3 regions of the Brevibacillus sp. NSP2.1 genome follow, and region 3 is predicted to be linked to each of the others. Evidence: riboswitches for the same ligand, from Rfam matches in the RefSeq annotation. Region 3 holds a riboswitch; each other region holds the start of a gene.
The links. Region 3 has a riboswitch for cyclic di-GMP ahead of ggt (gamma-glutamyltransferase). Riboswitches for the same ligand answer to the same signal wherever they lie in the genome.

Region 1 (9,946 bases), 1.5 Mb from region 3:
ATGATAGCACATCATCCAAAAAGAGTCGAGACTTTAGCAAAGAAAAGCGCACAGGAAAAGCATTCCTAAACAAAAAACGCCGGATTCCCCAGCGTTTTGCCTGTTCGCGCGCGAGACGGGCTTGCAGGCGCTTTCGTCCTGCAGCCGATCAGCAGATGCACGTCTTTCTTTTTTGGCCGATCTTGCCGCGCTCTTCGATTTTTTTGATAGACTCCGTCGCCAACGGGACCTTGCACGCCGTCTGGCCTACATCCACCTGGACTTTTCCGATCGCTTCCGCTGTCTGCACCGCTTCCGCATGCAGTTCCGTGACAGACGCGCCAACCGCGATGACAAACTGGTTCATGACATAGCGTACCCGGTTTCTTTCCTGATGGATCGTCTGCTTCACCCGCGCAAGCAAGGCGCTGATTTCCGCCAGGTCGAGCTGCTCGTCAGGCGTGATCGACAAGTAGTTGGCGTACGTGCTCCAGCCGCAAGCTGCAATCATCTCCTCCTCCGCTTCGATCCACTCCCGTGCCAGCTCCAGGGCGAACGAGCTTTCGGCGGCAACACCCGCAACCGTGTACTCGGCCAGCATGTACCAGTACGCCTGCCTGACCCAGCTTTGCAGTTGTTCCTTCGTCACCGTCTGCGGGTCGATCGCCAGGCCCGCCAAATACATCGCGTCGTGATTGCCCGTCTCGTACAACGCTTGCACCAGCTTTTGATCGCGCTTGACTGCCTTCACCAGCTTTTTCATGTCGCCGATTCGCACGCCAAAAAACGGCTCCCTGGCGCCATGGCGCATGAACGTCTTCTTCGTCTGCTCCGTGCCCAACGCTTCCAACTGTTGCATGACTTCTTCCACGGTCATTCGCGTCCGCCTCCCTTTTTTCCTAGTTTACCCATTTCCCGGCTGCTTTCTCCCTGCTACAAGAGCGGGAAAAGGTAGCGCAAGATCATGATCGAAACCATCCCGACGACAACCGTGCCCAGCAGGCTGCGGGTCACGATCGCAACCAGAAACGTCGGAATCGCCGCCAATAGCTCGACATTGGCTAGTAGCGACAACTTTCCCTCCTGCAAAAACAGCTCCTGCCCGACCAGTGCAGCCATGACCGCGATCGGCACGTAATGCAGCCAGCGGACGCCCCACGCGGGAAGCTCCATGCGCGACAGCACCATCAAGGGCAGCACCCGCGGCAAAAACGTGACCAGCGCACTGCCTACAATAATGAGGAAGATATCCCATCTCACTTCCATCTTTCGATCACCATCCCGATTGTCGATGCGCACAGCGTAGCTACGATGACGCCAAGGTTGCCCGGATACAAGACAGACACGCCTACAGCAATGACGACTGCGCTGATGGCGACGACGATATCGAGCCGGATTTGCTTGCGGCTCATCATCGCCAGCACCAGCAAGCCGATAAACATCGCCGGCAGAGCGAAATCAAGGCCCAACTGCTCGGGATTGGCGATCCACTGTCCGAAATAGGCTCCCGCCAAATTGGCCGCAATCCAGTTCAGGTAAGCCGTCACATTCAAACCGTGCATCCATTTTTCGTCGATCTGCTTGCGCTTCGCCGCCTCGTTGATCGCAACCCCGAACGTCTCGTCTGTCAGAAGCGAACCGACGAGCATGTTCCGAAACGCCGTCAGATGGCGGAAGTAGGGCGACAGAGCCGCGCTTAGCAAAATATGCCGCAAATTCACAAACAAAATCGTAATGATAATTCCCATCGCCGAGCTTCCTGCGGCAATCATGCCCGCAGCAATAAACTGCGCCGAGCCTGCGTACAGCAAAATGCTCATCAAGGCAATTTCCATGATGCTCAGCCCAGCGGTCTTTTCCAGCACACCTGCCGCAAACCCGATGCTCAAATACCCGAGCAAGGTTGGAATGCAATCCTTGACCCCCTGCATGAAGCTTCCCTGCTCACCCGCGTTCGACAATGCTTCTACTTGCAGTTGTTCTCGCCCCACTGCTTCTCCCTCACTCTCTCTTTATTTCACTCCGGCTTGCGCGCTTGCCTCCTGCTTCGCTCCGCTTACTTGAATCTCTTCCCGGTGACCACCTGGTACAAGTCCGGCTTGCTGCGCCAGAGCGCTTCGACCTTATCCGGGCCGAGCACCTTTGTCACTTCCGCAAACATAATATCGTGGCGAATGTACTCGACAGCGACCAGAACGAGCGCCGGATCCTTCGTCTTGACCGCCCAGGCAGCCGTATTTGGCGTGAAGTTGGCGATCAGCACTTCCTCCAGATCACGCGCGACGATTGTAAGATGCCCGCCCATCCGTTCCTCGGCCACATCAGGCGCCATATAGTCATGGTGATACGTCGTCCCTACGCGCGTCTCTTGCTGTCCAAACAAAACGGTAAAGACGGAAATCCCTTCTTCGGTTCGTCTGTCCACCGCCTCCTGGATAAAAGGCACCTGAGGCTCCCAGATCGACAGCCACACTTCCTCGCCAGCCTGCTCGATCATTTGCCTCATTTCCATGAGCACCAGCTCGTCACCGCTAATTCGCCGAATGACGTCGATCTCTTGCTCGGACTCTAAGGCCGACAAGTTTTTTTCCAAATAGTCGAAGGACGCTTCGAACTGCCCGCGCAGCCTGCGGACCAGCTCTCTTGCTGGCAGCGGCGCATACGTGACAGGCTCGGAAGGCACGGTGTAAACAGCCCCTTTGTCAACGAGCTTGCCCACGACTTCGTAAATCATGGAGCGCGGCACGCCAGAGCGTTTGCTGATTTCGTATCCGGTGATCGGAGAGTGCTTGAGCAGACTGATGTAAGCCTTGCACTCGTACTGGGAAAATCCGAGCTTTTGCAATTCCTTGTATATGTCTTCCATCCCGACCTCTTAGTAGTTAGTTTTATACTCACTATAGGTTCAGGTTCGTTCCTTTGTCAATGTGCTTTTCCCGGCACAAGCGAAAATAAAAAAAACCCTCCGTGAACGAGGGCCTTTTTGGCAAGCAAGCAGCCTAAGCGAGATCGCGCACTTTAATGTAAGAAACGTTTCTTACATTAATCACGATGTCATCGTATTGCAGCCACCCATCCTTTTGGTTGGCGACCATTTGGATGATTTCTTCCGGCTCGGTTGTCTCGATCTTAACCAGCTCGCCACCGGAAAAGTGAAACTCAATCGTTTTGGCCTGACTCATTTTCGCATCCCTCCTGTTCTTTCTAGTTATCGGACGGATGGTAAATTTTTGTTACGCATCAGGCGCAAGTAGCTGAGTCGGCCATTGGCAAAAGTCCCGGCACAACCTGACTATGTTCCTATCTTTTCTCTGTTTTTCCTCGCATCTTTCTCTGTCCAAACTACCAATTTGGAGCCGACTATTTATGAACAATCGGTTACTTTACCCTACCAAAACTTGACAAGATTGTTTCTCTTGGATTATATTTTGCATAATTCGACACTTCTATACATTTTTCGCAAATGAATGACAAAGGCAAAGTCATCGAAAGGTGGCGACGCAAAACCACGGGTCTAAAGTCTTTGACCATGACAGCCGGGTTGCCATACATCATGAGCATAGCAGGAAGATGATGGTGACTTTGGGCTGTTTCCGCATGGGGAATGGCCTTTTTTATGCTCACATGGAAGAAAGGAGGCGCCATTTTATCGATCAACACTAGACTTGTACATGAAAAAACAAAGAGAGAGAAAAATGGAGTGGAGTATTATGTACAAACTGGTTGATTCAGCACAATCTTTGGCACTTTTCCATCAAATCAAGGAAAGTGTCTGGACCTCAATGGGCTTCGAGATGGAATACGCCAAAGATGGTTCCGACGTCTATCTTTTGTTGTCGGATGAGGACGAACCAGGCGGGACTTTTGAATTTACACCACATGAAAAATCTTCTGCTTATCTGCAAAATTTGTTTCAGGATGTTTTGACGAGCGATATGAAAGTTGTCGAAGTGGACAGTTTCGCTGTCTTGCCCAAGTTCCGCGGAAAGCTGGGACGATGGGGAGTTGCCCTCATGATCGATTATGCAGAAAAACACGGATATACGCATGCAGTCGGTTTGGCAGATCCGGCTTTTTTTCAGTTGATTAACCGTAAATACAACGTCAGAGCGACGCAAGTGAAAGAGATGGTCTTCTACAAAGGGGCGAATGCCATTCCGACCGTCTTCCACCTGCAAGAAGCCTATTTGAACAAGGACAAGCCCGAATTTGCCTGGTATCAAGAGCTTTGCAAACAAATAAAAGTTGAGGTTAGCTGACATGGAACTCTTACAAAGAAGAAATAACTGGGTGGTCATTGTTTTTGCGAGCATCATTACCATCGTCCAGATCGTGAACCTCATCATGGGGGTTCCGTTCTCCTTCGTTTTAACCGTGCTGGGGATTTTGTACGGGGTGCTCGCACCTTTTGCCTACCTTTCCAACCGGCCAGCCTGGCGGGACAAGATGGCTCCCTTCATGAAGTTTTTCAACTTCGCTGTCATCGGCATTTTCATGTTCGTCATCGTGGGACTCGATCCTTGGCTGGTCAACATCATGACGATCATGTTCTTCGTCGCGGTCATGGGCATTTATCAGGACAAACTGATTAACATCTTGACCATCATCGCAGCCATGGGGATCGTCACCTACTATTTCCTGACGAACGGCGAAGCGATTTTCTACACGTCCGATCCTGTTCATTTGATGTACTACTTGCTGGCCTTCTGCTTCGTATCGGCGACAAGCATGATGCACGCAGTTTTCAACAACAAGCTGCAGCGGGAAAGCGAGGAGCAAAAGCAGCAAGCGATCGCCTCCAAAGAGTCGCTGCAGCGCATTTTGGACCAGATCAACGAATCGCTCAACTCCGTCCAGGAATATCAGGAGAATTTGAACAAGGTTACAGATGGCGTCAACGTCCGCGCGGTGGAGACAGTGGCTGCCCTTCAGGAGATCATGCGCTCCTTCTCGATCCAGACCGACAACACCAACGAGTTGCGCCGCGAGATGGGCACGACCAACCTCCAGGTAGAGGACATGACCCGCTCCGTGACCGAAATGCACGAATACGTAGAATCGACCAAAGAAGCGACCAATGAAAGCGGCAAGCGCATCAGCAACATCGGCAACGACTTCGAGCGCTTTATCAAGGACATTCAAGGCACGAACAAGCTGATCCAAGAGCTGAACAAAGAAACGGAATCCATTGAAAAAATCATCCAAACGATTTCGGAAATTTCGGCACAGACCAACCTGCTGGCGCTCAATGCGACCATCGAGGCTTCCCGTGCAGGCGAGCATGGTCGCGGCTTTGCCGTCGTAGCGGACGAGGTGCGCAAGCTGGCCGAATCTTCCAAGCTGTCCTCCGAATCAATCTCTACCTTGTTGATGACGATTCGCGAAAAAATGAAGCTCGTCTCCGACATGATCTCCGAGTCCCAACTGTCGTTTGAGAAAAACAGCGAAGGGATCATGGAGGTTCAGGAAATGTTTACGAACGTGGACAACTACATGCACAACTTCGCCGAGAAAACGAAAAATCTGCAAGAGTTCATCGTCCACGTCCACAGCATGATTCAGGAAGTCAACGCCAAAGTCGAGGTCAACGCAGACATCACCGACAAAAACAAGGAAAGCCTCGAAGAAGTCCTCGTGCTCGTCTCCGAGCAAAAAGAGGAAATCGTCAAAGTATCCGGTGGCTTCGAAAAGATCGAGCAACAAATTCGCGGTTTGAATACGTAAGCAGCAAAGCTGGCTGGATTTTTATGCAACTGCCCTCTCTTTTGTAGAGGGCGGTTTTTTTGCGTGCATGTCTGGATAATTGTGGAATCGGCGAGATTTTTTTATAAAATTCATTTTTCTACATAGCATGTCCCGCCTGTATCGCTTATAATACACATGGAATTTTTACAGTTCTCTTCCATCGTGAATCGATCCAACGCAAAGAGAGGCCTAAGCCATATGCCTGTTTTTCATCGTTTTCCAACGAGCCAGGGGAAAAAGATTGGTTTGACTACCCTTTTGACGGGTCTTGTTTCCTTGTCCATTCTGTTGACGCTGACGATTCTTCTCGTAGCCTCGTATCAATCGAAAAAGAAGTCGCTGATTGATACGACTCTCACTCTTAACTATTCGAGCGCAAGCAAAATGAGCCAAATGATCGACTCCCTGTTCCTATCCATGCGCAGCAGCCTGCGCTATTCCGCCACCGTTTTAATCGACCATCCCTCACGGACGCAACAAGAAGCCATCGAACATCTGGAGATTCTTCGCAAAAGCGGCAACTACTTCAACTCGCTTACTGTCGTAGATGAAACCGGAACGGTTCGCAGTGTGTCCCCGCCATCGCTCGGCACTGTCGGACAGAAGCTTACGACCAGGGAAGCGCAATACGCACTGGCATTGAAAAAGCCTTACATCTCATCGCCCTACATTTCCAAAAAGTACAAGCGCCTCCTGCTGTTTATGAGCGAACCGATCTTTGACAAGGACGGACAGTATCGCGGATTCGTCGGGGGAACGATCTATTTGCAGGATCACAACATTTTGAACATGATTATCGGCAACCCGGAGATAGATACGAGCGGCTCGTCTTATTCGATTGTCGGCTCGAATGGACAGTTGCTGTTCCATCCGGACAAACAGCAGATCGGCCAGAACATCCAGTCCAATCCCGTCGTACGAAAGCTGCTCGCGGGCAACAACGGCTACGACCAGATGTTGAGCATCAACGGCGATCACCTGCTGGCCGGGTATGCGCAAGTTCCGGCAAACGGCTGGGGAGTCATCGTCACTTCGCCGATGGAACTCGTTTACAACGAGCTGCACAGCCAGGTGCGAATGATGCTGCTCTACTTGCTGCCTCCGTCTCTGTTCCTGCTTCTGATTGTGATTCAGCTCGCCCACAAGCTGGCCAGACCTTTTGTCCACCTAGCCGATCTGATGAGCAAAATGGGCTCGGAAAGAGTCGAGCTGCCCCCGGACAAGCACCATTGGAACCGGGAGGCCGATTTATTGACCAAAGCATTCCGGACAGCGGCCAAAAAAATCAAAGAGAAAACCGACCGCTTGACCCACGAAGCAACCACCGACGTGCTCACAGGGCTTGCGAACCGCCGTTCCGTCGAAGAGATTTTGCAAACGTGGACGAAAGAGAAAAAGAACTTTTCCATCCTCCTGCTGGACATCGATCACTTCAAGCACGTCAACGACACCTTCGGCCATCCGGTCGGCGATGAAGTCTTGAAGCAGTTTGCGGAAATCATGAAAAGCTGTGTGCGAAAAAGCGACATTTGCGGCCGTTTCGGCGGCGAAGAATTCATCGCCCTGCTCCGCAGCGCTTCCAGCACAGAAGCCTTGTCCGTCGCGGAAAAAATCCGAACGCAGATGGAAAGCAGCACAAATCCGACGGGCCAGCCCATCACCGTATCGGTCGGCATCGTCAGCAGCCCGCTCCACGGAGATTCCGCTACACAGCTCATCGAACTGGCCGATCAGGCTTTGTACCAGGCGAAAGAGTCTGGGAGGAACAAGGTTGTAATTGCGAATGAGAAAGGTTGTTGAATAAAGTTTTGTGCGAGAAAAGGGCGACTGCATCTGTTGGGGGTGCAGTCGTTCTTTCTTTCGGGGGGTGTTGGGGAGGTGCTTAATTGTTGGTTGGGTGGGCATGAGTTCGTGTGTTCGTGGCTTTATGCTTTCCCGCCTGTATGTGTTCCTGCCCTCCTGCCTTCACACTCAGCCTCCTGCCTTTCGCAAAATCACGCCAAAATCAGGGCTTGCTTCCTTATTCGTTCGCACTCGATTTTGGCACAACAAACACTTGGGTAGGCCACTCCCCGACCGGCACTTGCCGTATTTGGCTTAATTTTTCGGCATCGAAAACAGATAGCGTCCCTTGCACAAAGTTCGTAACCAACAAATTCGAATCGTCCAAAGCGATCGAGGAAGGCGTTGGCGAATGCAGTTTTGCCTTCTAGTATGCCGCCTTTGATGTACTGCCCGCAATATCAATCGTTTGTGTTGGTTTCCATGAGGATTCTGCTTTGCAAGTGCTGCCGCGTGATTAGTGTGCGAATTTTGCTGGGGCGATTTTTTGTTGGATGCTGGCAGTAGCTGCTCGAGGCTTCAAGGACAGCAGTAGCTGGTGGATTTTCGCTAGGGCCAGTTTTTCGTAGAATGCTGACGGCAGTTGCTCGCGGCTTCAAGGGCTGCGCTAGCCTGATTCGTATTTCGCTAGGTCAAATTTTTTCTTTGGTGCTGGCAGCAGTTGCTCACCGCTCCACTGACCGCGCTAGCAAGCATGAGAAACGCTTATTACCTTGTTTGAGCCAGATATGATTTTTCTATCGCGGTATATCAAACAACCGCAAGAAGATAGTATCCAACAAATGAAAATGGAGTTAATTGCAGTCATCCGCGAGGGACAATCCCCCTTTCGCCTCCAAAGGCGGTACCAGCGTAGGACGTCCATAATGGGTGGACTTTTTGAGACGATCGGTGGAACGCCAATCGCTCATAACAGGGAAAAACGCCCGAATCTGGGGATTCGGACGTGTAGATTATCGGGACTCACTTATGTTTGTATTCGTATCCTTTGGGTTTAGGCGATGGATGTAAAGGTATTATGTTTCCGTTTTTTTCAGTATAAAAGTATCTTACATCGGGTTCATCAGCAAAAATAACTTCTACACTAAAGACCGGAAGCTTCCCAAAAACGCCATCTAGACTAACTATTGTTTTCTCATCGAGATTTTTCTCCGTAATGAGATATTGGCGTACTTGATTTTCTAAGCTTAACAAAGTTCCTTGAACATATATAACTGGAGCAGAGATCATGATTAAGACCAGGAAAACTATAATCATTGTTTTTTTGTTCATTTTCGTTATCCCCCAAAAAATTGGTTGTAAAATGATGCTTTTTTTTCCCTTAAGAGTGAAAGCGATAATGGGCGCCCTACTATCGTTAATCAACTATATAGGAGGAATTTTATATGGCAACTGAAAAACCACAATATCCTGGAACTAACACAGATATGAAGCCAGGAGACGTATTGTACTCGAAAAAAAGCTTTTCGACTTTTTTTGTTGGACACGTGGCAATTGTAGGACCGGACTACGATATCATTCACGTTCATCCAAAAGGACCTTGGTTCGTTGAAGATATCGATTACTATGTATCTCGATTTAGGGACGGCGATAAGATCGAAGTTCTCCGTCCCAGGAGTGGAGCTTCTAAAGCTGCTAAATGGGCAATCAACCATATTGATGACGTAAAGAAATACTACTTCAATATGGACTTGGATAATATTGAGCTTAGTTATTGTTCTAAGTTCATCTGGCAAGCATTTTACTATGGTTATAATCTCGATATTACCGGCATGGGTCTTACCGATCGCAGTAGAGCAACCCATATTTATCCAAATGATGTTCGAGATTCCGATCACCTTGCATCAACAGAAACCATCGACGTTGAGAAGTAAGAAGCTGAAACCTCGCATTAGCGAGGTTTTTTATTTGAGCGCCGATTTAAGATCTCAGTAGTTTAGACGGACTTTAGCGTGCTAACCACGAAGCTTTCCACTAAGCTTTCGAACAAACAGGTATCTGCTTATCAACGTGCAGCACAGGCGGTGCTAACCACGAAGCTTTCCACTAAGCTTTCGAACAAACAGGTATCTGCTTATCAACGTGCAGCACAGGCGGTGCTAACCACGAAGCTTTCCACTAAGCTTTCGAACAAACAGGTATCTGCTTATCAACGTGCAGCACAGGCGGTGCTAACCACGAAGCTTTCCACTAAGCTTTCGAACAAACAGGTATCTGCTTATCAACGTGCAGCACAGGCGGTGCTAACCACGAAGCTTTCCACTAAGCTTTCGAACAAACAGGTATCTGCTTATCAACGTGCAGCACAGGCGGTGCTAACCACGAAGCTTTCCACTAAGCTTTCGAACAAACAGGTATCTGCTTATCAACGTGCAGCACA
Region 2 (9,946 bases), 2.0 Mb from region 3:
CTTGAAGTAGCTCCCGTACAAGGAATCGTAGATCGGGAGCACCGCTCCGCCTGGGTAGCCGAAAATGTATTCGACTTCCTCCAGGATCAGACAGCGCAGAAGCGTTTCTGCTCCTGTCACTTCCTCCCCGAACTGAATCGGTGGAATGCCGTTCTTTTTCTGCAATTCGGCCATTTCAACACTCATTTTCCTCTCCTCCTCCCACTTCTTAAAGCAGCTATAAAAAATACCTATGGACACATAGAAAAACCCTTTCGCCCCGACACGGTTCGGTTTCCATGTCTTTTGGGGCGAAAGGGTTCGCGGTACCACCCAACTTTATCGGCGCCTCGCGGTCAGCCGATCTCAGCCAGTCACAGCAAATGCGGACTGTAACACGCTAACGGGTGTCAATCGGTTTTCCCTACTTTTTGCACGAGGCAAATTTCAGCAAAACAGCTCAGAGGTGAGCAATGCAGCGTACCCTATGCCCGTTCTCAGCAACCAGGGCTCTCTGTAAAAGGGGAGACGCGCACCATCCTCGTCATAGCCTGCTATTATAACAATATTTCTAATATTGTTGTTGTCAGAAAATAAAGTGTTACGTCTGATTATAGCTAGGCACTTTGGGGGTGTCAACGAAAACAAAAAGATTTTACTATACTTTCGTCCGAACGAATGCTCAGTAGAAAATGCCGGAACGGCGCGGTTTTTGCGTGAAAGCGGATACATTTTCTTTCGGCTTGTCCCCTTTCTCGGGCAAGGAAACGGACCGGCAATGCCCGCCCTTCCCTTTTGTTCGTAAACTTGTTTTACAGATTGTCGCGAAGTCCCTCGATCAAAATTTGCGCCACCTCGGGACGGGTAAATTCCGGCGGCGGGGTCTGGCCGCTGCGCAAAAGCGCGCGCACTTTTGTCCCGGACAGCGTCAGATGCTCGCTTGCAGCGTGTGGGCACGTCTTGGCCGTCGCCATTCCTTGGCAGGCTGTGCAATAAAAGCTGTGCTCATAAAACAGCAACTGGATGCCCAGCTCCTCTGGCGCAAATGCAGAGAAGATGTGCTGCGCGTCGTACGTCCCGTAGTAATCGCCCACGCCCGCGTGATCGCGGCCTACGATGAAGTGCGTGCAGCCGTAGTTTTTGCGGACGAGCGCGTGGAATACCGCTTCTCTCGGACCTGCGTAGCGCATCGCCGCCGGGAAGGCCGCGAGCAGCACGCGCTCTTTCGGGTAGTAGTTTTCCAGCAGGGCGAGGTAGCTTTTCATCCGCACTTGCGCGGGGATGTCATCTGACTTGGTTTCCCCCATCAGCGGGTTGAGAAAAAGCCCGTCGACGATTTCCATTGCCGCCTTTTGGATATATTCGTGCGCCCGGTGGACGGGATTGCGCGTCTGGAAGCCGACGACGCTCTTCCAGCCGTTTTGGGAAAAAAGCTCTCTCGTCTCGCGCGGCGTCAAATAATATTCGGCAAACCGCTCGGGCTGCGGCCGCTTGAGCACATGCACCGGACCGCCCACGTACAGCCCCGGTTTTTCCATCAGCTTTTTCACTCCCGGATGCGCCCGGTCCGCTGTCCGAAACACTTGTCTTGCCTCCCGGGCTTTATCGGGCTGGTAGAGGCTTTGCACCTGGAGTATGGCGTAGTCTTCGCCATCTTCGCCGCGCAGCCATACCGCATCCCCCGGCTCGATGTCCGCGTGCTCGGCCGCATCGACTGCCAGCGTCACGGGCAGCGGCCAAACCGTCCCGTCTGCGAGCCGCATCCGCTCCACGACGGAATGGTAGTCGTCCTCGCAAAGAAAGCCTGTCAGCGGGGAAAAGGCGCCAATGGCGAGGCAGTCTATGTCAGACAACGTCCATTGATCGACCACGATTGCTTTTTTGCCAGCGGCTCTGGTTATCGCTTCCGGCTGACTTTCCAGCCGTTCAATCAGCGTCCCACCGTGTGGCGAGATCGTATGCATAGCGTGTCCTCCCTTTTGTTCCCTTACTTGTGCAGGCCGCATTCGGTCTTGTCAAAGCCGGCCCAGCGGCCCGCGCGCGGGTCCTGCCCTGACTGGACAGGCCGGGTGCAAACACTGCAGCCAATACTTGGATAATTGCGGTCATGCAAAGGGTTGTAGGGGACATCGTTCGCGTGTATATATGCCCACACCTGGTCCATCGTCCAGTCCGCGAGCGGGTTGAACTTCACCAGCTTGAATTTATCGTCCCATTCCACTTTTTTCGCATTGGCGCGGGTAGGCGCCTGATCGCGGCGAATGCCGGTAATCCAGGCGTCGTAGCCGGACAGCACCCGTGTCAAAGGCTCTACTTTGCGGATTTGGCAGCACAGATTCGGGTCTGTCTCCCACAATTTGTCTCCGTGGCTCTTCTCCTGCTCAGCCAGAGTCATCTGGGGCAGCACCTGGATAAATTTCGTCTGGTACCGCTCCTCCAGCTTGTCGCGCGTCTCGTACGTCTCGGGAAAATGTTTGTTCGTATCGAGATAAAAAACAGGTATCGTCGGGGCCAGTTTGTGCAGCATGTCGATCAGCACGACATCCTCGGCACCGAAGCTTGAGGCGAGGACGAGGTTGCCTGCGAAGTGTTCCACCGCCAGAACAAGCACATCCTGCGGGGATTTGGCTTCCATCCGGTACGCCCACACTTGCAGCTCTTCGTCCGCCATCCTCTGGCGATTGCTCATCAGCGAAACTCCTTTCCTGCTAGGATTCCCCCACCATCATATGTCGGGAGGCAGGAAGTGGCGATTCGTCCTGCTGACAAAACTGCCGCGACGGCACCGAAAGAAACGAAAAGAGCGACCAGACCTGTAGCCCGATCGCTCCTCGCGGATTGCTCCCTCTTATTTTTTGTCAGAGTCACTGTTTGCTGCCGGGAAAATAAACGAACTGCCTGTCGGAATCGTGTTGAGATTCGCCTGGTCTACATTTTGTGTCGCCGGTGCTCCTGTGATGAAGACGACGGGTGCTACGTAGGCATCATCCTTTTCTTTGGCGAACGCTCCCGGAACGAACAGCGCCGAACAGACCACCGCAGTTGCACCCATCATTACCATCCACTTTTGTTTTTTCATCTCTACTCTCTCCTATCCAATGTTTTCCTTTGACGCTTTTTATTGTACGGCAGGGAGCCATCCTCTCGACACGGACGGGAGATTGTTTTTTGCTCCAACCTGAGACGGAGCCGCCTCTACGCCCGTTGTCCATTTTCTTAAAAAAACGATGGCGTTTCGTTGCTGCCCTTGCGCTTTTCGGATGTTCATTCATAGGGGAGAGCCTCTCCGACAAGCAAAAAAAGCCGACCTTCCCCACCAGGAAAGATCGGCTTTGCTTTTTGCGTATGTGCTTACGCGTTCAGTTTGCCTTTTGCAACTGCTGCCAGTTCGTTGAACGCAGCTTTGTCGTTCACAGCCAGGTCAGCCAGCATTTTGCGGTTCACTTCGATGCCAGCCACTTTCAGGCCGTGCATCAGACGGCTGTAGGACAGACCGTTCAGGCGAGCTTGCGCGTTGATACGGGTGATCCACAGTTTGCGGAAGTCGCGTTTCTTTTGACGACGGTCGCGGTATGCATAAAGCAGGGATTTCATTACTTGCGCATTAGCGGATTTAAACAGGCGATGTTTGGAACCGAAGTATCCTTTCGCCAGCTTCAGGATTTTCTTATGACGACGGCGTGTAACAATGCCACCTTTTACTCTTGGCATACTAAACTCCTCCTGGTCTTTCCAGCATGGCGGCCTACTGCTAGGCGCTTAGGGAGCTCATGCTGCGTAATGTGTGTAATGATGCGAAAACTTACAGGTAAGTGAGCATTTGCTCCATGCGTTTTTGATCGCCTTTGGAAACGAGTGCAGCTTTGCGCAGGTGGCGCTTTTGCTTAGTCGTTTTGTTGGCGAACATGTGGTTACCAAATGCGCGGTCGCGCTTCAATTGGCCGCTTCCAGTCTTTTTGAAACGTTTTGCAGCAGCCTTGTTGGTTTTCATTTTAGGCATCTGAAAAGTCCTCCTGTCTAAACTACTATCTTACTTTTCCGCTTTCGGAGCCAGAATCATAATCATGCTGCGGCCCTCGATCTTCGGTTTACGCTCAGGCGTAGCGAGATCTTCACACTGAGCAGCTACACGCTCCATAACGCCAAGCCCGATTTCGGAGTGGGTGATTTCACGTCCACGGAAACGGATCGTACACTTCACCTTGTGGTGATCCTCCAAGAACTTGCGGACGTTGCGAAGCTTGGTTTGAAAATCGTGTTCTTCGATGTTAGAAGAAAAACGCACTTCTTTCAGCTCGATGATCTTCTGGTTTTTCCGTGCTTCTTTCTCCTTTTTCGCCTGCTCGTACTTGAACTTTCCGTAGTCCATGATACGGCATACAGGCGGTTTGGCTGTCGGAGCAACGTTTACCAGATCCAGTTCGGCTTCCTGGGCAATGCGCAACGCTTCCCTGAAGGGTACGACTCCCAATTGGCTCCCGTCAGCGCCGATCAAACGGACTTCACGGGCACGGATCGCTTCGTTGATTAACATTTGATCCTTGCTAATACTTGCCACCTCCGTCAATTTCGAGAAGGAACAAAAATGTGCGAACGCATCTGCGCCCGCACATATCTCACCTAAGCAATTTCATCAGATCCAAGGATCTTTGCATAAGAGTTACCTGTCAACAGTCGTGTCGGACGTCGACCCAGGTGAGAAGCTGGGCGCCTCTGCTTGTTCTCGAAGTATGAAGTGTTTATACACGCAACTTATAATACAAGGTAGAGTTGTCTTTGTCAAGGCTTATCGCTTTTTATCCTCCGATGTGGGACATTTCCACCTTCGGACGCTTTTGCAGCCCCGGCGTTTCGTCCAGCCGTTCTTCCGAATAGCGCTCGTCGCGCTTTTCCCAGATCGCGCGAATCTGCTCCTGGATTTCTTCGTCGCTTCGCCCGCTGCGCAGCGGCTCGCGCAAGTCATAGCCGGCGGAGGCGAACAGGCAGTTGTACATTTTCCCCTCTGCCGACAGCCGCGCCCGCGTACAGGTAGAGCAAAAGGCTTGTGTCACCGACGAGATCAGCCCAATCTCCTGATCGCTCCCCTCGTAGCGGTAGCGCGAAGCGACCTCGCCGAAGTAGTTCGCCTCGACCGGGACGAGCGGCATTTCTGCGCCGATCATCCGGACGATTTCGCTGGAAGGCACGACCTGATCGAGCTTCCAGCCGTTGCTGTTACCTACGTCCATGAACTCAATGAAGCGCAGCGTATGGCCTTGCTCGCGGAAATAACGGGCCATCGGCAAAATGTCCTGGTCGTTGACACCGCGCTGGACGACCATGTTGATTTTCACCCCGAGTCCCGCTTCCGCCGCCGCGCGAATCCCGTCGAGCACAGCATCCACCGGATAGCCTCTGCCGTTTAACATGCCAAACCGCTCGTTGTCCAGGCTGTCGAGGCTGACGGTGACGCGATCAAGCCCGGCTTCCTTCAAAGCCTGGGCATGGCGGGCGAGCAGCGAGCCATTGGTCGTCATGGCGATATCGTGAACGTCCTCTATTTTTCGAATCATTCGTATTAATTCAGGCAAATCCCTGCGCACGAGCGGTTCTCCGCCCGTAATCCGGATTTTCCGCACGCCGAGCGCTGTGAATATTTGGGTCAAGCGGGTAATTTCTTCAAACGACAGCAGCTTGTGCTGCGGCAAAAATTCAAACTCCGGCCCGAAAATTTCAGCCGGCATACAGTACCGGCAACGAAAATTGCATTTGTCTGTCACGGAAATGCGCAGATCACGGAGAGGACGCTTTCGTGTGTCACGTACTTGCATCTGCTCTAGCACTGGTGGTCACCCTCCTTTTCCTGGCTGAGCCTGGCATGCCACTCTATCTCCAGTTTGTCTCGTATTGATGTCCAACATGCGATTCCGGCTTTTTATTAGCGTACCATATTCCGCCTGCGAACGGCTCCTGTTCCTGCACTTTTCGCTGTTGCAAAAGCGGTCGCAAGCCGATGAAAATCGGAAAAATGACCCGGTGCACGCCAATGTGCAAACCGTTTTTTTGACTATTCCCTTTTGTATAAACATAGGATAATATGACTATATATTATGCTCTATATATTCCTCTTCAATAAGGAAAGCGAAGATCAGCCGTTTGTATGTGGGCACTTGAATGGCTGGGAGCGAGTAGTGCAACCGACCCTATTTTCGTTGTAGAGTCGGTTTATTTTATCCCAGAACAAAGGCCTTGTCCACTGCTCAGAAACGGCAAGCTGCAGCAATGGCAATCGCCCCCTCTTTCTCAATTTTTGAGTAAATCAATAAAATGTAAAATTCGGAGGTCTGCATGCAATTTTTTGCAAAGAAAGCAAAGCCATGGAATGAGTATGTGAAAGCTTCCCACGCAACTGACATTACCGAAGTGGGCGAACGCGTGAAAGAGCGCCTGTCTTTTTTGGGCGTGGATCAGGATACATTGGCGCACGTCAAAGAGGCTGCTACCACGCTTTACCCCTTTAAAGCAGAGATCGTATCCAAGTTTTACCAGTCGATCACTAACGTTCCCCACCTCCAGAAGATCATCCTCGACAACTCCAGCCTGGAGCGGTTGAAAAAAACTTTGGAGGTCCACCTGGAGCAGTTTCTCACAGCAGAAGTCAACCATGAGTACGTGAAAACGAGAATTGTCATCGGGCAAGTTCACAGCCGCATTCATCTGACAGCCGATCATTTTATTTCTGCACACCATCTGCTGATTCAGATCATGACCACGATTTTGATGGAAAAATGGAGCAATCAGCCGCATCAGATGATGAAAATGGTCACCGCTGTGCAAAAATTGGCAGCATTCGATCAGCAACTGATTGTGGAAGTGTATATGGAAGAGACGTTCAAATCGTTTTTGTTCGGCATCTCCGGCATGCTCAACCATATGACCCAGCTCGACACGACGAAGCAGCTTATCTCGGGAATGGACGAGCAGATCGAGGAAAGCCACAGCGTCACCGCCGCAACGGAAGAAATGAGCGCCTCGATTCAGGAAGTCGCCAACCACGCGGTCAAAGTCGCGGAAGGGACAGACGAAGCGGTGCAATCCGCTGAACAGAGCAAACAGATCATCAATGCCGCTCTCGGCGACATCCGCCAGGTGGGCCACGTCTTTGTCGAGGTCATGAGCAGGGTAAACCAGCTCAATCAGGAGATTCATCAGACACAGGACGTCATCCGCATCATTCGGGAAATCGCCGAGCAGACCAACCTGCTCGCGCTGAACGCCAGTATCGAGGCCGCCCGGGCCGGAGAGCAAGGGCGCGGCTTTGCAGTCGTAGCCACTGAGGTGCGCAAGCTGGCCGAGCATACAAAAGAACAGATCAGCCGGATCACAGACAACATGGAGTCGCTGCAACAAGTTTCGAAGCGAGTGACGGAGCAGATGGACAGCACGAGCAAGCTGGTGGAGCGCAGCGTCGGGGAAGCCCAGTTCGCCGATGTCGCCCTGAACAAGATTGTGTCCACCATGCAGGAAATCAGCCAATCCACCTCGCAAATTGCCGCCATGACCGAGGAACAGGCTTCTTCTGTCACGGATATCGCCCACCGCAACTCCACGATTTTTGACCTGAGCACACATTCGCAGCAAATCGCCAAAAACACCGCGCAAATCATTCTCGAACTGAGCCGGAAAATGGATGAGTACCGCAAGACGTTCTTTACGATCAATGTCAAATTGAGCTACAAAGACATCGTGCGCGTGGCCAAAACGGATCATTTGCTGTGGAAATGGAAAATTTACAACATGTTCCTTGGTTTGGAAAACCTGGTCGCCGCAGAAATGGCCTCGCACCATCACTGCCGACTGGGGACGTGGTACTACAGCGACTTGCCGCCGCTTGTGCGCAACAACCCGACCTTCAAAAAGCTGGAGGAGCCGCACAAATTAGTACATTTTTACGCCAAGCAGGCAGTGGAAAAATACCAGGCCGAGGATCTCGCCGGCGCCCAGGAAGCGTACGAGCAGCTTCAACGGGCGTCCCATGAAGTCGTAACACTGCTTACCCGTCTGGAAAATGAGCTGTAGCAGTTGTCGCCACCGTTTTCGCCAAAAACAAAAGGGCCGTTCCCACCGTTCGGGTGAGAACTGCCCTTTTTGCTTTACTTCATTTCGTTGATTTCGGCGCGGATTTTTTCCACGAACTCATCAACGGTCATGGCGCCTTCATCGCCTACTCCCCGTCTGCGTACAGACAGAGTGCCGTCTGTCACTTCTTTTTCCCCGATAACCAGCATGTACGGGATTTTTTGCACTTGCGCTTCACGGATTTTGTAGCCGATTTTTTCGTTGCGCGCATCCAGCTCTACGCGGATGCCAGCTTGTTGCAGCTTTTCTTTGACTTGCTCGGCGTACGGAATGTGCACCTCGCTGATGTTCATCAAGCGCGCCTGGATTGGAGTCAACCAGACAGGGAATGCGCCTGCGTAGTGCTCGATCAGGATGCCGATGAAACGCTCCATGGAGCCGTACATCGCACGGTGCAAGACAACCGGACGATGCTTTTCGTTGTCTTGGCCCACGTAAGTCAGGTCGAACTTCTCCGGCATTTGGAAGTCGAGCTGGATGGTTCCGCATTGGTGACGGCGTTTCAGCGCGTCGGTAATTTGGAAGTCGATCTTCGGTCCGTAGAACGCACCGTCGCCTTCCTTGATTTCATACGGCATTTCCAGTTGCTCCAGCACCTTTTTCAAGGAGCTTTCCGCTGTTTCCCACAGCTCGTCGGAGCCCATGGAATCTTCCGGGCGAGTCGAAAGTGCTACGCTGTATTCAAAGCCGAACACTTTGTAGATTTTGTCGATCAGCTTAATCATGTTTTTGATTTCGCTCTCGATCTGGTCAGGGCGGACGAATACGTGTGCGTCATCCTGGCAGAAGGTGCGAACCCGCAGCATGCCGTTCAGCGCGCCGGAATATTCGTGGCGGTGAACCTGGCCGAACTCGGCATAGCGAATCGGCAAGTCGCGGTAGGAATGCATTGCGTTTTTGTAAATGAGCATGTGTCCTGGGCAGTTCATCGGCTTCAAGGCGTAAGTCGCGTTGTCGACTTCAGAGAAGTACATGTTTTCCTTGTAGTGATCCCAGTGACCGGATTCTTTCCAGAGGCGCTCGTTCATGAGGAACGGCGAGCGCACCTCTGTGTATTGGGCAAGCTGTTGCAGGCGGCGGGAGAACTGCTCCAGCTCGTTGCGGACAGTGAAGCCGTTTGGCAGGTAGAACGGCATGCCAGGCGCTTCCTCGGAGAACATGAACAGCTCCAGCTCTTTGCCCAGTTTGCGGTGGTCGCGCTTTTTCGCCTCTTCGATGAAGTGCAGATATTCGTCCATATCCGCTTTTTTCGGCCAAGCGGTACCGTAGACGCGCTGCAGCACCTGGTTTTCCGCTTTTCCGCGCCAGTATGCACCTGCCACGCTCATCAGCTTGAACGCTTTGATGTAGCCAGTGGACGGCAAGTGCGGGCCGCGACAGAGGTCGAAAAATTCGCCCTGCTCGTACAGGGTGATCGTCGCATCCGCCGGCAAGTCGCGGATCAGTTCCAGCTTCAGATGGTCGTTGAGGTTTTGGAAAATTCTTGTCGCCTCGTCGCGGCTGACGACTCTGCGGCGGATCGGCAAGTCTTCCTTCACGATTTTTTCCATTTCCGCCTCAATCTTGCCCAAGTCTTCTGGCGAGAGCGAGACCGGAATGTCCATGTCGTAGTAGAAGCCGTCTTCGATCACAGGACCGATCCCGAATTTGACTTCGCTGCCGTACAGGCGTCTTACTGCCTGGGCGAGCAAGTGAGCGGTACTGTGACGGTAAACTTCCAAGCCTTCCGGCGAATCGAGGGTCACGATTTCAATTGCTGCGTCATCCTCAAGCGGCGTGTACAGATCCACGACTTTGCCGTCTTTTTTGCCGGCTACTGCTTTTTTCTTCAGGCTCGCGCTGATGGAGC
Region 3 (9,946 bases):
TTCATCCCCGCTTTCGTCTGTGAAGCTGCTACTCATCGAATTTCACCAGCTCCAGCCTGGCTCCCTTGATTTTGACCAAATAAAACAAATAAACAAGGCCGACAAACGTCCACAACAGTCCGAGCATCATCGACTTGATATCAAGACTGATCCATAAAAACGCGATAAAAGCGGTCCCGATCAGCGGCGCCAGCAGATAGCCCCACCAATCGGCCATGCGCCTTTCCTGCTTGAGCCTGAGATAGTAGGCGATGACACTCAGGTTGACAAAGCTGAAGGCGATCAGCGCCCCGAAGTTGATGAACGACGTCGCGGTCAACAGGTCCAGGTAGAGCGCGGACAGCATCAGCGTCCCGACCAAAAGGACGTTGAGCAAAGGCGTTTTCAGCTTCGGATGCACATAGCCAAACCATTTTCGCGGCAAATAGCCGTCCCGCCCCATCGCGTACAAAAGCCGCGTGACGCTGGTCACCGACACAAGCCCGGAGGCGAGCGTAGAAGACAGCGCTGCCGCCAAAAACAGTAGCTGAAACACGGAGCCGCCGATAAACAGCGCGATTTCCGCGGAGGCCGCTTCGGGGTCAGACAATACAGAAACATCAGGAAACAACGATTGCATAAAGTACGAAGCGGTAATGAACAGCGCTCCCCCTGCCAGCGCGACCAGCAAAATCCCCCGGGGAATCGTCTTTTTGGCCTCGACCGTTTCCTCGGTCAGCGTGGTCACGGCATCGAAGCCCAAAAAGGAAAAGCAAAGAATCGAGGCGCCCGACAGTAACGCGACTACGGACAGATCGGGCGAGAAGAACGGCTGGATGTTGAATACGTGCCCAAGCCCCTCTCCCTGAACCAGACTGCGAATGGACAACCCCGCGAACAAAATGACAAAGGCGATTTGAAACAGCACGAGAAACGAGTTGACAGAAGCCGTCACGGTGACCCGGAACACATTCAATAATGTAATCAGTGCGATAAATCCGATAATCCACCACCTGGTCGGCACCTCGGGGAAGACGGACGATAAATACACCCCTGTCAGCAGGGCGTTAATCATGGGCAAAAACAAATAATCGAGCAGCGACGCCCATCCGACCAAAAATCCCGCATACGGATGGATCGTTTGCTGCGTGTACGTGTACGCGGTCCCTGCCGACGGGAACGCGCGGACCATTTTCCCGTAGCTCGCGGCGGTAAACAGGATGGCGAGCAGCGTCACTGCGTAGGCAGCAGGAACGTGTCCACCGGTTTCCTCGGCCACAATGCCAAAAGTGTCAAAGACGGCCATCGGAGCCATGTACCCCAGGCCAATTACGACGATATGCCACAGCTTCAAGCTGCGTGTAAGCTCTGCTCCCCCATTCACTGCCTGTCCTCCTTCTCTGGTGCACCACGAATAATTATACACGCGAATGAGAAAAGTTCCACGCCTTGCCTGATGAAAAAACGCTGTTGCACACGGTTTTCCCATGCCGCAACAGCGTTTTTGTGTTTGTCACAGCCTGCGCCTGTACTACGCTTTTGGCAGTTCGAACGAGCTTTTCAGCGAAACGATCCGGTTAAAGACCAGCTTGTCCGGCGTCGTATGCTTCGGATCGACGTTGAAGTATCCGTGGCGGAAAAACTGGTATTTGTCCTGCGCCTTCGTGTCTTTCATGTTCGGCTCGACGAATCCGTTCAACACTTCCAGCGAGTTCGGGTTGATGTTGTCCAGGAAGCTTCCTTCCGTGTCCTCATCGTCGAGAATCAGCGGCTCGTACAAACGGAACTCGGCAGGTACTGCCTGGCTCGCATCTACCCAGTGGATGGTCCCTTTTACCTTGCGTCCTGTAAACCCGCTTCCGCTCTTCGTCTCCGGGTCGTAGGTGCAGTGCAGCTCGATGACATTGCCATCCGCGTCCTTCACCACGTCGTTGCATTTGATGAAGTAGGCGTGCTTGAGACGGACTTCATTTCCCGGGAACAGGCGGAAATACTTGCTTGGCGGGTTTTCCATGAAGTCGTCCTGCTCGATGTAGATTTCGCGGGAGAACGGAATTTGACGATTGCCCATCTCCGGATTTTCCGGGTTGATTTCCGCTTCGAGCATCTCGACCTGGCCTTCCGGATAGTTCGTGATGACGACTTTCAGCGGATTCAAAACAGCCATCGTGCGCGGTGCTTTCAGCTTCAAGTCCTCGCGGATGAAATGCTCCAGCATTTTCGCGTCGACTGTACTATTGCTGCGCGCTACCCCGACTTCACGGGCAAACGTGCGAATCGCTTCCGGCGTAAAGCCGCGACGGCGGAAGCCTGCAATGGTCGGCATGCGCGGATCGTCCCAGCCATCGACGACGTTTTCGTCTACGAGCTGTTTCAGCTTGCGCTTGCTCATGACCGTGTTGGTCAGGTTCAGGCGGGCAAACTCGTACTGGCGCGGAACGTGCTCCATCTCGCACTCGCTGATGACCCAGTCGTACAGCGGACGATGGTCTTCAAATTCGAGCGAGCAGAGCGAGTGGGTCACGCCTTCAATCGCATCCTCCAGCGGGTGCGCGTAGTCGTACATCGGGTAAATGCACCATTTGTCTCCCGTGTTGTGGTGGGTCGTATGGGAAATGCGGTACAAAACCGGATCGCGCATGTTGATGTTCGGGGAGGACATGTCGATTTTGGCACGCAGCACTTTTTCCCCGTCCTTGAACTCTCCGTTGCGCATGCGCTCGAACAGGTCGAGGTTTTCCTCCACAGAACGGTTGCGGTACGGACTGTCTACGCCCGGCTCCGTCAACGTTCCGCGCAGCTTGCGCATCTCTTCGGCAGACAGATCGTCCACGTAGGCTTTGCCTTTTTGAATCAACAGCACCGCACGCTTGTACATCTCTTCAAAGTAATCCGATGCAAAAAACAGCCCGTCCCATTCAAAGCCAAGCCATTTGACGTCTGTTTTGATCGCTTCCACGTACTCAGTGTCTTCTTTCACCGGATTGGTATCGTCAAAACGGAGGTGAGCCTTGCCATTAAATTCGCTTGCCAGTTCAAAATTCAGGCAGATGGCTTTTGCATGTCCAATATGAAGATACCCGTTCGGCTCCGGCGGAAAGCGGGTAATGACTTCCTTGACCTTGCCTGCTTGCAGGTCGTCAATCACGATATTGCGGATAAAATTGGATGACGCTACCTTGTTTTCCAATGAAATCAACCTTTCACTTCACCTTTACATTCCATAATACTGATTCTCTTCCCAGAGTTCAACAAAATCGGGCCGTTGTCCGGCCCGCTGCGTCTACCACTCCTGCTCTTTTGGCCATCGCGATTGCGGCTGGCAGTACAGCGAAATGATCGAGTCGAGCGACCGCTGCTGTTCGGTAATGCCGCGAATGGTTTGCAAATGCTTAGGTCTTACGAGGTGGAGCAGCGGCTGTTCAACCTGATTGAACCGCTCGAAGGCGGCGGCTGCGATCTCATCCCATTGGCGATAGTAGCGCAGCAAGTCGTCAGGCATCACCCTTGAACGGCTCGTGCCCGGCTCCGGCAAACAGTCAAACGGTTCATCCAGGTTCAGCGTTCCGTAATCATCGGTCAGTTCCTCGCCCGGCAAAATGTCCCGCGCCGCCAGTTCCAGATCGTACATCGTCGCCACACAGGTCGCATGGAAGCTGTGGTTGACAAACCGGGCCTTATCCCAGCACAAGATGTATTTGCCGAACTGATTTTTGAACGAATATTTTTGCACGTCCTGTTTTCTTAATGGATCCAGTTTTTCCACAAATGCCGGGTCTAATACCTGATCGAGATCATCCTGGACCCAGACAATCGTGCCTTTGGGAATGAGCTTTGTCGCAAACACACCGTACCCGATCTCGTCGTTGATATAGCGAAGCTCTGTATCGGGATGCATCATGGTCGTTGTTTCACTCCTTGGCAAATGTGCCTTTTTATCATCATAAGCAGTTCGGCCAACAGAGGTGTGTGAATGTCGGTGAAAAACGCGTATTTCCCTGATGCTTCCTTTTTTCTAGATAAAAAGAAATTTCCTTATTTACCCCAATCGACAAATCGTCTATATTATTGACAAACAGGTTTAGGAAATTTTACCTGCAACATTTGCATTAATTTTTCATTGATATCGAAACGGCAAACCCGGGGAAATCCGGCGACGCAAAGCTAGAGGGGCTACCTCCGCACGAGCGGGCATGCCAGCCAGCTACCGAAATATTGATGTAGGACAAGACCAATGATCCTATATCATTGGTCTTTTTTTGCGCACTCATTGTCTGTTTTTGTCCATTTTTGTAGGTATGAGGAATTTTCTGTCTGTCCCGGTCAAGGAGGTGAGGCTGCGAAAAGCTGTCGGATTGTTGGAACCTTTTCACCAAAATACAAGGAGGCTTCATGAGATGTCACTTTGGAAAAAACTTTCTGCCGTCGCATTGACCGCCGCTATCGGCCTGACAACATTCGCTCCGGTCCAAGCTGCCAATCGTCCAACATCAATGTCGCCAAATGCCATGGTCACAACACCTCACTATCTGGCTACAGCCGCAGCCCTGAAAACGTTGGAAGACGGCGGAAACGCAGTAGACGCCGCGATTACCGCCGCCTCTACCCTCGCCGTCGTCTATCCGCACTACACGACCATTGGCGGGGATAACTTCTGGCTCATTTACAACGCCAAAACAAAAGAGCTGAAAGCATTGAACGGCAGCGGACGAGCTGGCGAAAAGGCAACCATCGAATACTACAAAAGCAAAGGCTACGACAAAATTCCTTCCCGCGGCTATGAGTCTGCCAACACGGTTCCCGGCGTTGTTTCCGGCTGGTGGGAAGCCTACAACTACGCGCACAAAAGCATGGGCAACAGCAAGCTGCCTTGGCACAAGCTGCTGGAGCCTGCGATCGGGTACGCCGAAAACGGCTATCCCGTCTCGCCCAACCAGGTTTACTGGACCAAGTACGCAACAGACCCGACTGACAACGAGCTGAAAAATCTCCAGCGCTTCGAGGGCTTCCGCAAAACGTTCCTGAAGCCGAACGGAGAGCCGTATGCCGCAGGCGAAATTCTCAAGCAAAAGGACCTTGCCAAAACGTTGCGAATCATTGCCCAAAAAGGCGCCGACGGATTTTACAAAGGCGAAGTCGCGCAAAAAATCGTCGCCGACCTGCAAAAAAACGGCGGGCTGCTCACGCTGAAAGACTTCGAGAAGCATACCTCCACCTGGGCGGAGCCGATTACGGTAGACTATCGCGGCTACAAGGCGTACAACGTGCCGCCCAACTCCCAGGGCATGGCCTCGCTCTCGATTTTGAACGTGCTGAACAACTTTGACCTCAAGAGCATGGGCGAAGGTACGCCGGATTACTACCACACGATCGTCGAAGCGACCAAACAAGCTTTTGCCGACCGTGACAAATGGCTGACTGACCCGGCATTCGTGGATATTCCTGTGGACGAGCTGTTGTCCAAGCAGCACGGAAAAGAACTGGCAGCGCGCATTGACATGAAGCAAGCGGCAAAAGCGGTCGAGCCGCTCGATCCAAAAGGCGATACTACGTGGTTTGGCGTCGTGGACAAGGACGGCAATGCCGTGTCGATCATCCAGAGCCACTACTTTGACTGGGGCTCCGGCATCGTCGCGAAAGACACGGGCGTCCTGTTGCAAAACCGCGGCAGCTACTTCTCTCTGGACCCGAAACACATCAATCACCTGGAACCGGGCAAACGCACCTTCCACACGATCAACCCGGCGATGCTCTTTAAAGGAGACAAGCCTTACCTGCTCTACGGAACACAAGGCGGCGAAGGCCAGCCGCAAACGCAGGCGGCGCTCGTCACGCGCATCGTCGACTTCGGCTTCAGCGTGCAGGACGCGATTGAAGCGCCAAGATGGCTGCACGGCCGCAACTGGGGCTCTGCCTCCAACAACCTGAAAGTCGAAAGCCGGATTCCGCAGGACGTTCTGGACGAGCTGGTGAAGCGCGGCCATCCGGTCGAAAAGCTGGAAGCAGCCTACACCGATGCGATGGGCCAGTCCGGCGCGATCTTGATTGATCCGCAAACGAATGTGAAGTTTGGCGGCGCTGACCCTCGCGGGGAAGGCGCGGCAATGGGATATTAATCGCTCGTCAGGCTGCTGAGTCTTCTCGGCAGTCTGACTGTGCATTTCTTTCGGGCAGGCAGCGTTCTACGCAAGACAGAAAGAAATTGCCAAGCACGAATTTAGGAGTGGAAAAGCCTATGTTTTTGTTCAAAAAGCTGAGGAACAAAATGATTCTCTGGTTTCTCACCGTTGCAGTCATTCCTCTGGCCGTCGTTTCGCTGTTTATTACGAACAGCTTTTCATCCATCCTGATCGACAAGCAAAAAGCGTCGTATGTCGACCTGACCTCCAGTACCGCGATGGCGATGGATCAATATTTGGACCGGCGCATGACCGAAATTCAGGTGTTGGCCCGCACCTCTGATATTCAATCGGACGACGCGGCGGCGAAAAACGAGTTCATCCGCAAGTTTACCGAAGAAATGAAGCTGTACGACGGCAATACGTTTATCGGCAGCGACGGAAAAGTATCCGCCGATACGTTCCCGAAAAGCGTCGGGATCGACCTTGGCGAGCGGCAATTTTTCAAGGACGGCATGCAGGGCAAACCGAGCTACTCCGATGTCCTGGTCGCCAAAACAACGGGCAACCGTTCGATCATCGTCGCTGCTCCCGTCACCGGCAAAAACAAGGAGGCGCTCGGCGTCCTGACCGGGCTTGTCAACGTGGACGAGTTCGCCGCGACGTTTCTGGCCAATCTGAACGTCGGCAGCGACGGTTACCCGATTCTGGTGGACAACAAGCACCAGATTCAATACCACCCCAACCAGGAGCTGATCGGAAAGCCGCTTGCGGAATCGGCTCTGCCCCAGCCTTTGGTCGACATTTTGCAAGCGGACAAAGCCGAGAAAGGCTCCTACAGCTACTCCGACCAAGGCAAGGAATACGTCGTCACATACTCGCCGATTTCGAAAACGAACTTTGGCCTGTACTTGCACATTCCGGTCGAATCTATCACGGCCGCCGTTTCTTCCGTCAGCAACAACGTCATGCTGATCGTTTTTGGCGTAGTTGCTGTAGTCATCGCCATCGCGTATGCGATCTCGCGCCAGATCACCCGTCCGATTGTGGATGTGGCCTCTGTGGCGAACCGCATTTCCGAAGGCGAACTCACCGTGCAGCCTCTGCGAATCCGCTCGCAGGATGAGGTCGGACAGCTATCCCAGTCGGTAAACACAATGGTGCACAACTTGCGCACGATCATTCAACAGGTCAACGACACAGCTACCGATCTCGCCTCTTCCGCAGAAGAGCTGTCGGTGAATGCGGAACATACCAGCAAGGCGACGGAACAAATTGCGATTACGATTCAGGAAGTGGCCTACGGCGCGGAAAAACAGGTGAGGAGCGTAGAAGACAGCGTGCACGCCATGCAAGGGGTGTCACAAGGGGCGCAGCAAGTAGCGGCGAATGCCCAGTACGCGGACGAATCGGCCATGAGCGCTTCCCGGATCGCCGTGGAAGGCAACGAGGCGCTGCAGGTCGTCATCAGCCAGATGCAGTCCATTGAAAATACGGTCAGCAACATTGCGGATATCGTCAAACGGCTGGGAAACAGCTCGCAGGAAATCGGGCAAATCGTGCAGGTCATCACGGCGATCGCGGAGCAAACGAACCTGCTCGCGCTAAACGCCGCCATCGAAGCCGCCAGAGCGGGCGAGCAAGGCCGCGGTTTCGCGGTGGTGGCAGACGAAGTACGCAAATTGGCCGAGCAGTCCGCCCAATCGGCGCAGCAGATTAAAGAGCTGATTACCGCCATTCAACTGGAATCCAATCAGGCTGTGCTGTCGATGGAGCAAGGCACCAAGGAAGTCGCGCTCGGCTTGACGGTCGTAAACAACGCCGGAAAATCGTTTGAGCAGATTCAGGATGCAGTCGCACAAGTAGCGAGCCAAATCCAGGAAGTGAAGCTATATTCCGAACAAATGTCTGCCGGAACCGAGAAGGTCGTCGAATTGGTCAGCGTCATTGAACAGGTCGCTGAAAGCTCGGCAGACGGAACCCAGAGCGTGTCAGCCGCCACTGAGGAACAACTGGCCGCCATGGAGGAAGTGAACTCCTCTGCTGCTTCCCTGGCGAGAATCGCAGAAGAGCTGCAATCTCATGTGAGCCGGTTCAAAATATAGCGGGAACATGCTTAAAAGCCGTCGGGACCGATTCTCCCCGACGGCTTTTTGTTCATGCTCGCTTAGCCCAGTGTCAGCATCCGGTCAGGATGGTTGGTGCAAATTTGCACCTCGGGATGCCAGGACATGACTTCCCGGATGTACGCAGGCTCATCTAGCGTCCAGGCTATGACCTTGAACCCTTTTTCAATCGCGGCGGCTGTCAGCTCCCGCGTCAGATACGGATAGCCCATGGACAAGATGCTGGCGCCTGCCGCCTCGATCTGCTCCAGCATGAGCACGGGACGGCCGTAGACGATCAGCCCCGTCTGCACCTCCTGATCGAGCGTGCGCACGTGGCGAATCAGTTCGTGGTCAAACGACGTCACATACACTTCCTGCTTCATTCCGTACTGCTCCACCAGCGCCAGCACCTTTTCCGCAATTCCCGGGTACATGTCGCTCGTCGCCTTCAGCTCGATGTTCAGCGTGCAGTGGCCCTTGATCGCAGCCAGCGCTTCCGCCAGAGTCGGAATTTTTTCGCCTGCAAACTTCTCGTCGAACCATTTGCCCGCATCGAGCTGGCGCAGTTCCTCAAGCGTGTGGTCTTTGACTAGCCCGCTTCCGTTCGTCGTGCGCTCCAGCGTAAAATCGTGAATCAGGACCGGAACACCGTCACGCGTCAACTGCACGTCAATCTCCATCGCCTGGATCGCAGGCTCGGCCAGCGCCAGTTGAATCGCAGCCATCGTATTTTCCGGTGCTTTGCCCGACCAGCCGCGATGGGCCATACATATGTTCATGTCGCGAGCTCCTCTCTGTATCGTGCCGCTCTTATTTTTTCAGCAGCTTGCTGCCTTTGTCCGTCGCATTTTGCAGTGCTTCGTCAATCGTTGCCTGTCCGAGCATGGCGCGTTGCAGTTCTTTCTGGATGACATCCTGCAGCTCTTTGTAGCCAGGGGCCATCGGACGTGGATAGCCGTATTGCAACTGATCGACCGCGACCTTGAAGTTCGGATCTTTTTCATAGAATGCCTTCATCTCCGGCGAATCTACAGCGTCAGTCGTCACAGGCATGTATCCGGAAGCGATCGACCACGGCACTGTTTGCTCGGTGTCGGTCATCCACTTCATGAACTCCCACGCCGCTTTTTTCTCGGCGTCAGACGACTTCGCCAGCATCACCAGGTTGGCGCCGCCTGTAGGCGTACCGTAGTTTTTATTCGCTGGCAGGAAAGCTGCCCCCATGTCAAATTTGGCATTTTTCTTCAACTCCGTCAAGGAGCCTGTCGTGGTGAAAATCATGCCGACCTTTTGGTTCAAAAAGTCCTGTTCCGCTACATCCCACGCGTTGTAGTTTTCGCCTGGAGGGTTTTTCATCAGCCCTTCCTTGACCATTTTGGACCACAGCTCAAGCGGTGCCTTGCCCGCCTCGTTGTTCAGCGTCAGCTCCTTGCCGTCCTCGCTCAAAATGCTGCCGCCGCCCTGGAATACAAGCGCCTCGTAGAACCAGATGTCAACAGGTGTGGAGAAGCCGTAGCGGGTAACTTTGTCGCCTTCCTTCTTGGTCAGCTTTTGCGAAAAGCTGATAAGCTCATCCCATGTTTTCGGGCCGTTCGGATCGAGCCCCGCTTCCTTGAGCATGTCGCGGTTGATGTACAGAAGCGGTGTGGAACGGTTGAAAGGCACGGCGTACAGTTTGTCTTTCCAGTAGGAGTTCTTCATCAGGCCGGGAATGTATTTTTTCTCCTCGCCTTGCGAGTA

Region 1: another riboswitch for cyclic di-GMP. It lies ahead of M655_RS22230 (GNAT family N-acetyltransferase); the one in region 3 lies ahead of ggt (gamma-glutamyltransferase).
Region 2: another riboswitch for cyclic di-GMP. It lies ahead of M655_RS19775 (methyl-accepting chemotaxis protein); the one in region 3 lies ahead of ggt (gamma-glutamyltransferase).

What each region holds. Positions count from the first base shown of each region.
Region 1 covers NZ_CP048274.1:4,577,249-4,587,194, forward strand. Annotated here, with positions in the region: gene M655_RS22205 (DNA alkylation repair protein) at 149-856, opposite strand; gene M655_RS22210 (AzlD domain-containing protein) at 913-1,245, opposite strand; gene M655_RS22215 (AzlC family ABC transporter permease) at 1,236-1,910, opposite strand; gene M655_RS22220 (TrmB family transcriptional regulator) at 2,036-2,845, opposite strand; gene M655_RS22225 (hypothetical protein) at 2,979-3,161, opposite strand; cyclic di-GMP riboswitch class I at 3,445-3,528, shown strand; gene M655_RS22230 (GNAT family N-acetyltransferase) at 3,690-4,238, shown strand; gene M655_RS22235 (methyl-accepting chemotaxis protein) at 4,240-5,703, shown strand; gene M655_RS22240 (sensor domain-containing diguanylate cyclase) at 5,923-7,524, shown strand; gene M655_RS22245 (DUF3139 domain-containing protein) at 8,530-8,838, opposite strand; gene M655_RS22250 (C40 family peptidase) at 8,952-9,440, shown strand; gene M655_RS22255 (hypothetical protein) at 9,519-9,946, shown strand, end outside.
Region 2 covers NZ_CP048274.1:4,074,107-4,084,052, forward strand. Annotated here, with positions in the region: gene ilvB (biosynthetic-type acetolactate synthase large subunit) at 1-186, opposite strand, end outside; gene sat (sulfate adenylyltransferase) at 792-1,943, opposite strand; gene M655_RS19745 (phosphoadenylyl-sulfate reductase) at 1,967-2,668, opposite strand; gene M655_RS19750 (hypothetical protein) at 2,828-3,058, opposite strand; gene rplT (50S ribosomal protein L20) at 3,331-3,690, opposite strand; gene rpmI (50S ribosomal protein L35) at 3,782-3,979, opposite strand; gene infC (translation initiation factor IF-3) at 4,010-4,513, opposite strand; gene moaA (GTP 3',8-cyclase MoaA) at 4,776-5,789, opposite strand; cyclic di-GMP riboswitch class II at 6,087-6,170, shown strand; gene M655_RS19775 (methyl-accepting chemotaxis protein) at 6,307-8,037, shown strand; gene thrS (threonine--tRNA ligase) at 8,112-9,946, opposite strand, start outside.
Region 3 covers NZ_CP048274.1:445,778-455,723, reverse strand. Annotated here, with positions in the region: gene M655_RS02245 (APC family permease) at 29-1,363, opposite strand; gene M655_RS02240 (glutamine--tRNA ligase/YqeY domain fusion protein) at 1,511-3,178, opposite strand; gene M655_RS02235 (SET domain-containing protein) at 3,263-3,880, opposite strand; cyclic di-GMP riboswitch class I at 4,103-4,191, shown strand; gene ggt (gamma-glutamyltransferase) at 4,377-6,095, shown strand; gene M655_RS02225 (methyl-accepting chemotaxis protein) at 6,215-8,203, shown strand; gene M655_RS02220 (glycerophosphodiester phosphodiesterase) at 8,266-8,985, opposite strand; gene M655_RS02215 (ABC transporter substrate-binding protein) at 9,017-9,946, opposite strand, start outside.